3 regions of the Pseudobacillus sp. 179-B 2D1 NHS genome follow, and region 1 is predicted to be linked to each of the others. Evidence: riboswitches for the same ligand, from Rfam matches in the RefSeq annotation. Region 1 holds a riboswitch; each other region holds the start of a gene.
What was found. A riboswitch is a leader RNA that binds a small molecule or an ion and turns the genes downstream of it on or off. The one in region 1 is predicted to bind cyclic di-GMP.
Positions count from the first base shown of each region.

Region 2: linked by a shared signal. The riboswitch ahead of ACH0BF_RS24005 (hypothetical protein) and the one ahead of ACH0BF_RS01300 (methyl-accepting chemotaxis protein) in region 1 are both predicted to bind cyclic di-GMP.
Region 3: linked by a shared signal. The riboswitch ahead of ACH0BF_RS03540 (class I adenylate-forming enzyme family protein) and the one ahead of ACH0BF_RS01300 (methyl-accepting chemotaxis protein) in region 1 are both predicted to bind cyclic di-GMP.

Region 1 is NZ_JBIQDP010000001.1:230,949-234,228, forward strand. It holds gene ACH0BF_RS01290 (hypothetical protein) at 1-135, opposite strand, end outside; gene ACH0BF_RS01295 (AraC family transcriptional regulator) at 463-1,335, shown strand; cyclic di-GMP riboswitch class I at 1,568-1,654, shown strand; gene ACH0BF_RS01300 (methyl-accepting chemotaxis protein) at 1,674-2,474, shown strand; gene ACH0BF_RS01305 (SDR family NAD(P)-dependent oxidoreductase) at 2,623-2,793, shown strand; gene ACH0BF_RS01310 (Rossmann-fold NAD(P)-binding domain-containing protein) at 2,813-3,196, shown strand.
Region 2 is NZ_JBIQDP010000043.1:18,808-22,087, reverse strand. It holds gene ACH0BF_RS24015 (hypothetical protein) at 285-893, opposite strand; gene ACH0BF_RS24010 (hypothetical protein) at 1,159-1,329, opposite strand; gene ACH0BF_RS24005 (hypothetical protein) at 1,479-1,781, opposite strand; cyclic di-GMP riboswitch class I at 1,839-1,923, opposite strand; gene ACH0BF_RS24000 (SRPBCC family protein) at 1,985-2,440, opposite strand; gene ACH0BF_RS23995 (amino acid permease) at 3,192-3,280, opposite strand, start outside.
Region 3 is NZ_JBIQDP010000002.1:242,007-245,286, reverse strand. It holds gene ACH0BF_RS03550 (S-layer homology domain-containing protein) at 1-312, opposite strand, end outside; gene ACH0BF_RS03545 (hypothetical protein) at 619-954, shown strand; cyclic di-GMP riboswitch class I at 1,249-1,336, shown strand; gene ACH0BF_RS03540 (class I adenylate-forming enzyme family protein) at 1,780-3,279, shown strand.

The DNA of each region.
Region 1 (3,280 bases):
AACCGTATTATCACTTAAGACAGTTTTCCGGTGAGTATCATAAAATATTAAGTATCCTACATTATCAAAGTCAGGAGTAATAACTCTATAAAATTCAAAGTCTTTGCTGGCTATTAATCTTTGAAAAGTTAACATTATCATCTATCCCTTTCTTCATGGAATGGTTACGAACGCTTTTCATTGTGCAAAAGTTCTAGTAGCATCAGTTTTGTAGTGTTGCATGAGTCTATCTTCTATAAAACATCCAGTTGTCGACTTACAATAAAGTCGTTTAATTATAAGTAAAGATGTTACATTAAAGATAAAGTTATTTGAAAATTCTTCTTCTGTTATTCTTCAATTGGACTATTTTGTTGAATAACACGTTTTATTATCTATAAATTAACCCTACATAATTGTGCACGAAAAGTCGGATGGATGCATTTGATTCTTGCTATTCTTTTGATAAAGGAGGTCATATCAATGGATTTGCTTAAAGATATGAATGGCGCATTACAATATATTGAAGAAAACCTTACGAATGAGATTGATTTTAAAGAAGTAGCAAGACGGGCTTTCTGCTCCGAATATCACTTTAAAAGGATGTTTTCCTTTCTTTCAGGTGTTTCATTATCAGAGTACATCCGGCGCAGACGGCTTACTCTTGCCGCGTTTGAGCTTAAAGACAGCTGCGCAAAGGTCATTGACATTGCCGTAAAATATGGATACAATTCCCCCGATTCTTTTGCACGGGCTTTTCAAAATTTGCATGGCATCACACCTTCAGAGGCTAGAAGTAATGGCCATTCACTTAAAGCTTATCCACGAATGACCTTCCATTTATCAATCAAAGGAGGAAATGAAATGAACTATCGAATGGAAGAAAAAGAGGCATTTCGCATCGTGGGTATGAAGAAAAGAGTTCCTATTATTTTCAACGGAGTTAATCCGGACATTGCCTCTATGTGGAGAAGCTTAGATAGTGAAACGATAAATACTCTAAAAAAACTTTCTAATGTCGAACCTATAGGACTTCTTAGTGCATCCACCAACTTTTCTGAAGGCAGGATGGAGGAAAAAGGGGAACTTGATCACTATATTGGCGTGGCAACAACGAAAGCGTGTCCTGATCATCTAACACAGCTTGAAGTTCCTGCTCTATCGTGGGCTGTATTTGAAGCCATCGGACCATTTCCGGATACGCTGCAAGATGTATGGGGACGCATTTATTCTGAATGGTTCCCATCCTCAAATTATGAACAAATAGAAGGTCCAGAAATCCTGTGGAACGAAAATAAAGATGTAACTTCACCCACTTTCAAAAGTGAAATATGGATACCAGTTTCAAAAAAGTAATGATAATCAATTAGAAAGTCAGCGTATCAGTTATCTTTCAAGCGCAGTAAAGCATCTTCTATCGAATTACCCCCGTTCTGAAGTCTGAACGGGGGTATGCTTGTTTGACGTTATAAAATGAAATAACTTTATTTTCATCTTATAGCAGTAGCCTAATAGTGATTTTTTATTTTCTGCAAAATTTTATAACATTGCCAATAAAAAGATTTATAATATAACTATTACTTATTAAAAATGTGAAAAGCAAACTTGTCGAAAGATTAGGACGCAAAGCCGACAGGTCTAAAACCAAATGGGTTATGATGGCTGGGCTGCCCCTACAATGAGAGGGGTAAAAAATGACTTCGCAAGTATTAAACGAAGCAGCTGTTGTAACGGCATTGGAGTCCAACTTAGCAATGATAGAATTTAACTTGAACAGAGAAGTGATTTGGGCGAATGAAAACTTTGCAAAGACTTTGGACTATACAGCCAGTGAAATGAAAAATATGAAGCATGAGCAATTTTGCAGGCCAGCGTTTAGAAACAGCAGGCAGTATGAAGACTTGTGGATGAACCTTGGAAAAGGAGTCAAATTCCAAGAGAAAATTCAGAGAGTAAGCAAGCGGGAAAATTTACTATGGTTCGAAGCGACCTATATTCCGGTTCGAGATGCGGACGGGGAAGTGGAAGCTGTTCTGAAAATCGCCACTAATATTACAGAACGAGAAAATTATACAAGGGGAATCATTTCTCAATTAAAAGATATGCCCGTAGAATTAGTCAATATAATTGTCACCAATTCTTCTGAAAAAATTCAGGCCATCGAATCATTAAAAACGCAAACAGATCTAATCAGTGAGATATCTAAACTTATACGCAATATTTCCTCACAAAAGAATATGCTAGCCTTAAATGCAGCTATTGAAGCTGCCCGGGTGGGAGAACATGGACGAGGTTTTAAGGTGGTCGCTGATGAAGTGCGGAAATTGGCTGGTCAGGTTGATCATGCCGTTAAAAATATGAATATGAATGTAGAAAACATTTCAAACGAAGTAAGAAGGATTAGCCAAATAACCGATGATTTACAGCAAATAATCATAGAAACGCAATCCGAATTTAATAAGGATATTGAAGAATTCGAGAATATGATGAAATAAAAAACAATTCGTCGATCGTCATAAGAACAGATTATAGTTAGTAGAAAGAGACAAACCAAATAACGTCTAATTGGTTTAGCGTTTATTAAAAGATTTCTAATACTAAAGAATCTGGAAAAGATAAGAATAGAACTATGGAGAGGATGACTTGAGAAAAGCGATAGTTGTAGGCGCAAGTTCCGGCATAGGCGAAGAATTGGCGGAAATTTTATCGAATAAGGGATATATTGTCGGGTTAGCCGCTAGAAGGGAAGATAAGCTCCTTGCTCTCCAAGAACAACTAATACATAAGTCGATTGTCAAAGGAGGCAATAGATGAGAATGTTTCAGGTTTTGTAATGACAGTGAACGTGGCATGTCATCATTTTCTAGCGAAGGATGCATGTCATTTATTCGGCCTATCATCGGTTGGAGCATTAATGGCTAATCCGGTTGCTCCTTTATACAATGCCTCAAAAACTTTCGTATCCAACTACTTGATGAACATCCGAAAAAAACTAAAAATGCAACAGGAAAACGTGTTTGCCACGGACGTTAAATGCAGATTCATTGATACGGAAATGGCTAAAGGCGAACCTGATAAACTGTTTTGGGCAGCATCTCCAGAAGAGGCTGCTTTGCAAATATATCATAGTATCAAAAAGAAAAAGAAGACAGTATATGGAACTAAACGATGGCGGTTTATTGCTTGGGCGTTAAAAATTCTTTCTTTATCCAATTAAAAATTCCTCAGAAATGCGCTGAACAGCTTAACAAACCGTTGAGCTGTTTTTTATACTAATCAGCTAAGACTATAAATTTTTAAC
Region 2 (3,280 bases), on a different contig from region 1:
TGATCCCTGTCTCAAAAATAGGGGTCAGTCCCATTCACAGCTGGGGCTTTTTATAGCGTTGATATAACGCCTTGTACGTATGCAGGTAAAATGACTGGTTTTGCTTGGCTTCTTGATAAGCATGAGCAAAGAATCTACCCCCTCTCTTCCACTTATTATGAAAGGGTCGGTCCATTTTTCATGCTGGTTCATGGACAAAAGGTTTTTATTCACAAAATAACAGTCCCGCTTGCTAAAAGCAGCGGGACCATTCCTACCTTCATAAAAATGGGGCACTTTAAAAATCAGCGCTGAAGAGATGAATTCATCTGTTGGTTCTGTTGATTTTGCTGGTATTGTTGAGAACTCAATTGCTTCAATTGTTGCTGAGACTGATCAATTTGTTGAGTCATTTGGTTTAGAATGCTAAACGATTGCAACGTTTGTCCCACGCTCCCTAGCATTTGTGCAGCTTGTTGAACTGTTTGCTGAAGCTGCTGGAACGTCTCTTGTTGCTGACTTTGAGCTTGTCTTCTAAATTGCTGCATCTGTTGGAGCAATTGGGATGCTTGCTCGTTTTGCATAGTAGCAGGCTGGTCGATAGAACCTAATTGTTGTTGAGAACTTTGGAGTTGGTTCAAGGCAGTGGCCATAGAATCTAATTGGCTTCTTAAAGGCGCCAATTCTTCTCCAATCTCTTCTTCAAATTTTCTTTCCGCTACTCTTTCAGCTACTTGTTCAGTTACCTCTTCAGATGTTTTTTTAGCCATTATAAAGTCCCCCTTTGTTAAATTCGGCACATTTTCCATCACCAAGTCATCCGTCCTGTTATCTGCTCGTCCCTTTTTTTCTGTAGAAACAAAATGAATAACAGCAAGAATAACCAAGCCGACGATTAATAGCGTAAGAATCAAATGTACTACCTCCTGGGCTGGCGACTATGTGCTGCTTTTGAAACACAATGATATTATGGACTTTGCAACCGACTCTTATTAATACCAATGATTCCTTTGGAAGTCATTAAATAGAGAGATCATTTACTTTTTTTAACACATGCATTCCACTACTCCCCACTCTTATATGAACCGATTCCTTTTCCACTAACTTTATCATGAGAAAAAGCCTTGCTCACTAAGAGCAAAGCTTTTATTGTTTATATGAGAGGAAGCATATGCCTATTTATCCTTCTTGTTGCTCTATTGTTGCAATGGCAATGGAAAGCCCTTCAACCACTCCTTTAATGTAGGACTCTTTATTAATGTTGTCCTTCTTTAAGGCTATTTCAATCTGTTTGTTCTCATACAAATCCTTTGCATTTTGCAACATTTTGATGACTTCGTTTTTATCCATTGACAATCCTCCTATCTTACCCATGTTGTTCATTTCTACTAGCAGTCTAATCGAGTACAAATTAACCCTCGAAGGCAGCCACCTTCTGTAACTTATTTACCCACCAAGCAAGCTGTTTAATCCTCCATCGGGAAAAAATAAGAAATGAGTTAAACATTTAAAAATTCGTCTAATCTTTCCTCTGCCGATTCATTATTTGCAGGCAACTCCGTTAAAATATTTAGCATCAAATTCTTTTCAGCCATCTTCTTTAATGCGTCAAATACATTCGGCTTATAATTTTTTAGCAGCGTCATAATTTCAGCAGCCGGCAATGGCACTTTAGATCGAATCTTTAAGAAAGACCACAAATAAGCGACAAAATCGTGAGCGGCATCGGTGTTATCCGGATGTTTTTTTAGTAAATCATAAAATCGTTGAATGCTTTTTCTTAATTCTTCATTTTCTTCCATCAATTTCGGTCCCTACCTTTTATTTGCGTAATCACCCAAATGAGGAAGTCTTTCTCATTTGGCAGCCCGGCTATCATTGTCTGTAAACTTTAGACCCGTGGCTTTGCGTCCTTATTTTTCAATAAGTTTGCCTTTTCATCAGAAACAATTTAATCATACAATAAACAAGGGGATGATGAAAAACATAACCCTTGCTCTTTATATTAGGTAACACGTTCAGCCATTTTTTTCAATTCCTTTGCACGTAAAATAATAAATGCAGTCATGTATTTTTCTAAAAATAACTTATCAGCTATAACGCCCAGTATACCAAGTGGAGACTTATATTGAAACGTATCTATCATTAATGTGCCATCCGCTTTTTCAACAAATTGATGTATATGCTTAAAAGAGTGAAAAGCTCCATGTACCATTTCATCTATGAATTTATTCGGCTTCTCCATAAATGTCACCTGGGATGTCAGCCTTTGCTTAATACCAAAGTGAACGGCTTCCCAAATAACAATATCTCCTTCCTCCAACATTCCTTCGGTTACGCCCCCAACCGCTTTTTCGTTTGTCTGATGTGTCGTTTGTGTATGTACCTTTACATTCCTCGCCAGATCAAAACATACTTCAATCGGTGCTTGAATAAATTGTTCATGTATAATAACAGGCATTTTCCTTCTCCTTTTGAGGCCTGGCTTATGGTTACCCCTTTTGACAGTGGCCTATGGTCATGGCAGAAAGGTTTTCTCCCTATGGCCTAACAATGTGAAACCTCGTATCTCCAAAGCCACATTAGTCAATTCTCAGCTGTCCACTTTTCCCGGTCATAAAAGACTAAATCGAAATGGAATACTGTCTTTAAGCTACTGACATGCTGCAATATAAACAAACGTTCATCCCCAAACAAAAGCGACATGAGTTTCAATCTCTTTTAGTTTAGACGCCAGCATGTCGCCAATCAATAGAATTAAACTCTCGAAAAGACATTCCTGTACCATTCAATAAAGTTGCACAAAGTAATTCTTGATCTATCCCCTTTGTCTATTCTTGATAAATTTCGTTGATCATTAAATATGGTACGTTTCTCCATTTCATCCTTATATAAAGGATAACCTGGCTTATTGTTAGACTTACCTGATCGTTGTCCCCATGTACTTATTTTGCAAACTAATTTTGAATCTGCGAATAAAGAGGATGGAAGAAAACAGAATAACTACTTTACAACAATAAGCTGCTAAATAGAGGCAAAAAAGCAGTTGAAAGAGCCCTCTCTTTAACTGCTTTTCTGGGAGCACCAGCCCCTGCTTCAATGATCATTAGTTAATAAAATAAAAAGCTGTTCCATAAGCCGGATTTCCGTCTTATAGAACAGCTTTTTCATTTAAATAAACAAGCTGGCCTACTAAAAAAGCTCTTTTCTTTTTACTTAAGAATCATTTTCTTATCTAGTGTTAGCTGTACCTCTTGTTCATTTGTATTGAAAATTTGTTTTTTCTTCATTTTGAAGTGAT
Region 3 (3,280 bases), on a different contig from region 1:
ACCAGAAATGATCCCTGCTTGGGCTGCTGCATTGATGCTTGGTGCCAGTGTTAATGTAGGGGGAACATCAGAAAATGTTGTCGTTCCGCCACTTAAATGAAGAGCTCGCGCTAAGAAAGCAGCGAATTGTCCTCTTGTTACTTTTTCCTTTGGGGCATAGCGTCCTTCTCCGTAGCCAGAGACAATTCCTTTCTCAACCATCGCTCTCATTTCTTTTTCTAATGCACCGCTGATGTCATCTGCGGCAGAGGGAGAGGGTATAATCGGGAGAACCAACAAAAGAGTGAGGAAAAACGCAGTTAGTTTTCTCATAATAGACTCCTTTCTTTCAAAAAACTTCCTATGATTTTTGTAATCTTCCATAATATGATAGTTTTTCATCTACCGATTAATCGTAACAGAAAATAAAGAACAAGATAAGGGGTCCATTCTACTATAGAAGGAAAAAGATTTAAGAAAATACAGCAATCTTTTTTTCTGTTACGGTAAAAAATAAAAGATGTTACTCATTTTTTATTTCCATGTAATTTCATAGAAAAGAAGATGAAAAGTTCAATTGCTACAATGAAAGGTAGCAATAAATAAGATACATACTATGACGGATAAAGGAGTCCACACATGGAGGAACATGTAAAGAAGTCTTTAGAAGAATGGAAACGCGAGATTGGCGAATTGTTAAAAGATATAGATAAGGAATACGAGGAAATCAAGCGGGAACTACAGGTGTATTCTTATAAATTCAGCATCACTAAACAAGTGATTCAGTCAACAATTAACGAAGACATTATTCGCAATATCCGTGAGCTTTATCATACCCCTTTTGAAAAGAGGTTTAATCAGCTAAAGGAAGAAATCAAGGATTTGGAAGAAAAGAAAAAAGTGTTTCAAATGTTCATCGATAAGATTGACAAAGTAAAGGGAAAAGAGAGTGTGCAGGAAACTGCTCACTCATAGGCTGAGAAGACGTACCGGAGTTTTTCATTCTTTCTACCATTCATCACTCGTTAATGAATGTTAATGAAAGAGCCTATGTATTTTGGGGGCTTATAAGCTAAGTGAGCGTCGATGATAAAAGAGCTTGCTACGAAGAAATATGAAGTAAGCAATAACTATAATTGGTCTTTTCGTCAAATATGAACAAGAAATGGTTAATTTATACATTGATGTTTACATTTACTTTTAGAACGATTATCATAACCATGAGAAGGCTCTGTGACTTAAGATTTGTCAGGAATAAGCTGTATTTACAAACGAGGATGGAAAGCTTGTCCAGAGATAAGGACGCAAAGCTAAGGGCCTGCGGTTATTTTTTAGCTATGGCCTCCTGGTTACAGAAAGAGGATTGGGCAAAAATCAGGGATGCTCTTTATGAGAGTACCCTGATACAAAAAGGCCTGCCAATCTTTGGCAGGCCTTTTTGTATGACTTTCACTAAATTGTAGGGGGAAGATGCGGAATATTAAGAGGGAATTTAATTTTTAATAGATAAGTTAACAAAAACTCTCTAAGAATAGAAGCGTTCATGCAACTATTTATCGAAGCATCAAAAAATATGTTTTTTTAAAAGGCGCCCTCTTTGTTAAGCTGCTCTGTTAAAGTTAATTATAGAAAGCTTGCTTAAAACTTATGTTACTAATAAAAATTCAACGTAAAACAAGAGTTGTCTAATGTGCTTGATGGTCTAAATTTAAAGGAAATTGAAAGCAGCGTTCATTCTTTTTGATACATGCTATACATGTTAGAAAAGATGGCACGTTTTCTTACGAAAGGAAGGTCCGTATGACGGATTTATATAATTGGATTTTTTGTGAAGAAGCAGATTTATCTAAAAGAGCTCTAATTACACAAACAGGGACGTACACGTTAGGAGACCTAAAGAAAAGTGTCAAAGAATATCATTCAATTTTGAAAGATATGGGTGATATCAAAGGGAAAAAAGTAGCGATCATTGTACCAGGGGTGGCTACTTTTTTAAGTATCTTACTCACGGTGAACAAGTTAGGCGGAACAGTTGTCCCGATAAGCCCACTCTTAAGAAAAGAAGATTTAACTCAAATCCTATCCTTTATTGATCCGCATATCGTCTTTACAGTCAAGGAACACAACGGTTTCTATTTAGAAAAAACTGTGCGGGCATGGGCAGGCTCTGTGGGTGAGGAGGTTGCGATCATTGAATCAGCCGATGGTCATGAATGGAAAACGGAGATCATTGCTGGGAAACCAAAACGAAGGGAAGCGGACCACTCGCCTTACATCATCGGGTGCACATCCGGCAGCACGGGAACACCAAAGGGAATAATAGTTGATAGAGCCTTTTTTGAGTTTGCCGAAAGGGCACTAACTAAGGGGGCTAGCCTCTCAAAAGAAGACAAGGTTTTCCTGGTGGTTCCAACATCGGTGTTGTATGGGCTTTGCTGGCTGCTGGCGGGGCTTCATTCTCAAATCACGATTGTTGCTACTGAATCATTTAGTTTTCCGGCAATTTTAAAACTAATGAAGTGGAATCCTGCGAATAAACTAGTGACCAGTCCTTCGTTATTCAAAGCTTTATGTATGTTTGACAAAGTTAGTGATATATCTGTGCTTAAATCGCTAACGGAAGTAAGCTTGGCTGGGGAAATGATTACGGCCGAATTTTTTGAAGGACTTGACCCCTTACATCATTGTAAAATCACTAGTATGTATGGTCTCTCGGAATTAGGAGCCCTTATGTACACAGAGTCTGATATTCGGGAGGGAGTAGAATGGTCGTTAACACCTGGAGTGGCGTATAATTTGGAGAATCTATCCAAAGAAGGCGTAGGTGAATTACATTTTAAAACACCTTGTAAATTTCTTGGCTATTATAAATGCCCGGAGCTAACAGAAGAACTGTATAAAGAAGGCTGGTTTAGTACAGGAGATTTGGCGAAAATCACGAGTGAGCAAAAAATTAAAGTCGTTGGTCGAAAAAAAGATATGATCAAGAAAGGCGGACAACAGGTTATCCGGGGCGAAATTGAACAAATGCTAACGAAGCATGAAGCAGTAGAAAAAGCAGCGGTTTTAGGAATGCCTCATGCCATCTTTGGCGAACAAGTCATTGCTTTTATTATCAAAAAGAAAGAAATTCCATTAAGCGAGATTTACAATTATTGTAGAGACCGTTTGGCCAGTTTCAAGGTTCCGGATAAGATTTTTATTTTGGAAGATATTCCTTTAGTTCAAGGAAAAGTGGATAAAGTGACCTTAAAGCAAGAGGCGCAAAAATTAATTGCGAATATTGAAGAAAAGAGTTAAT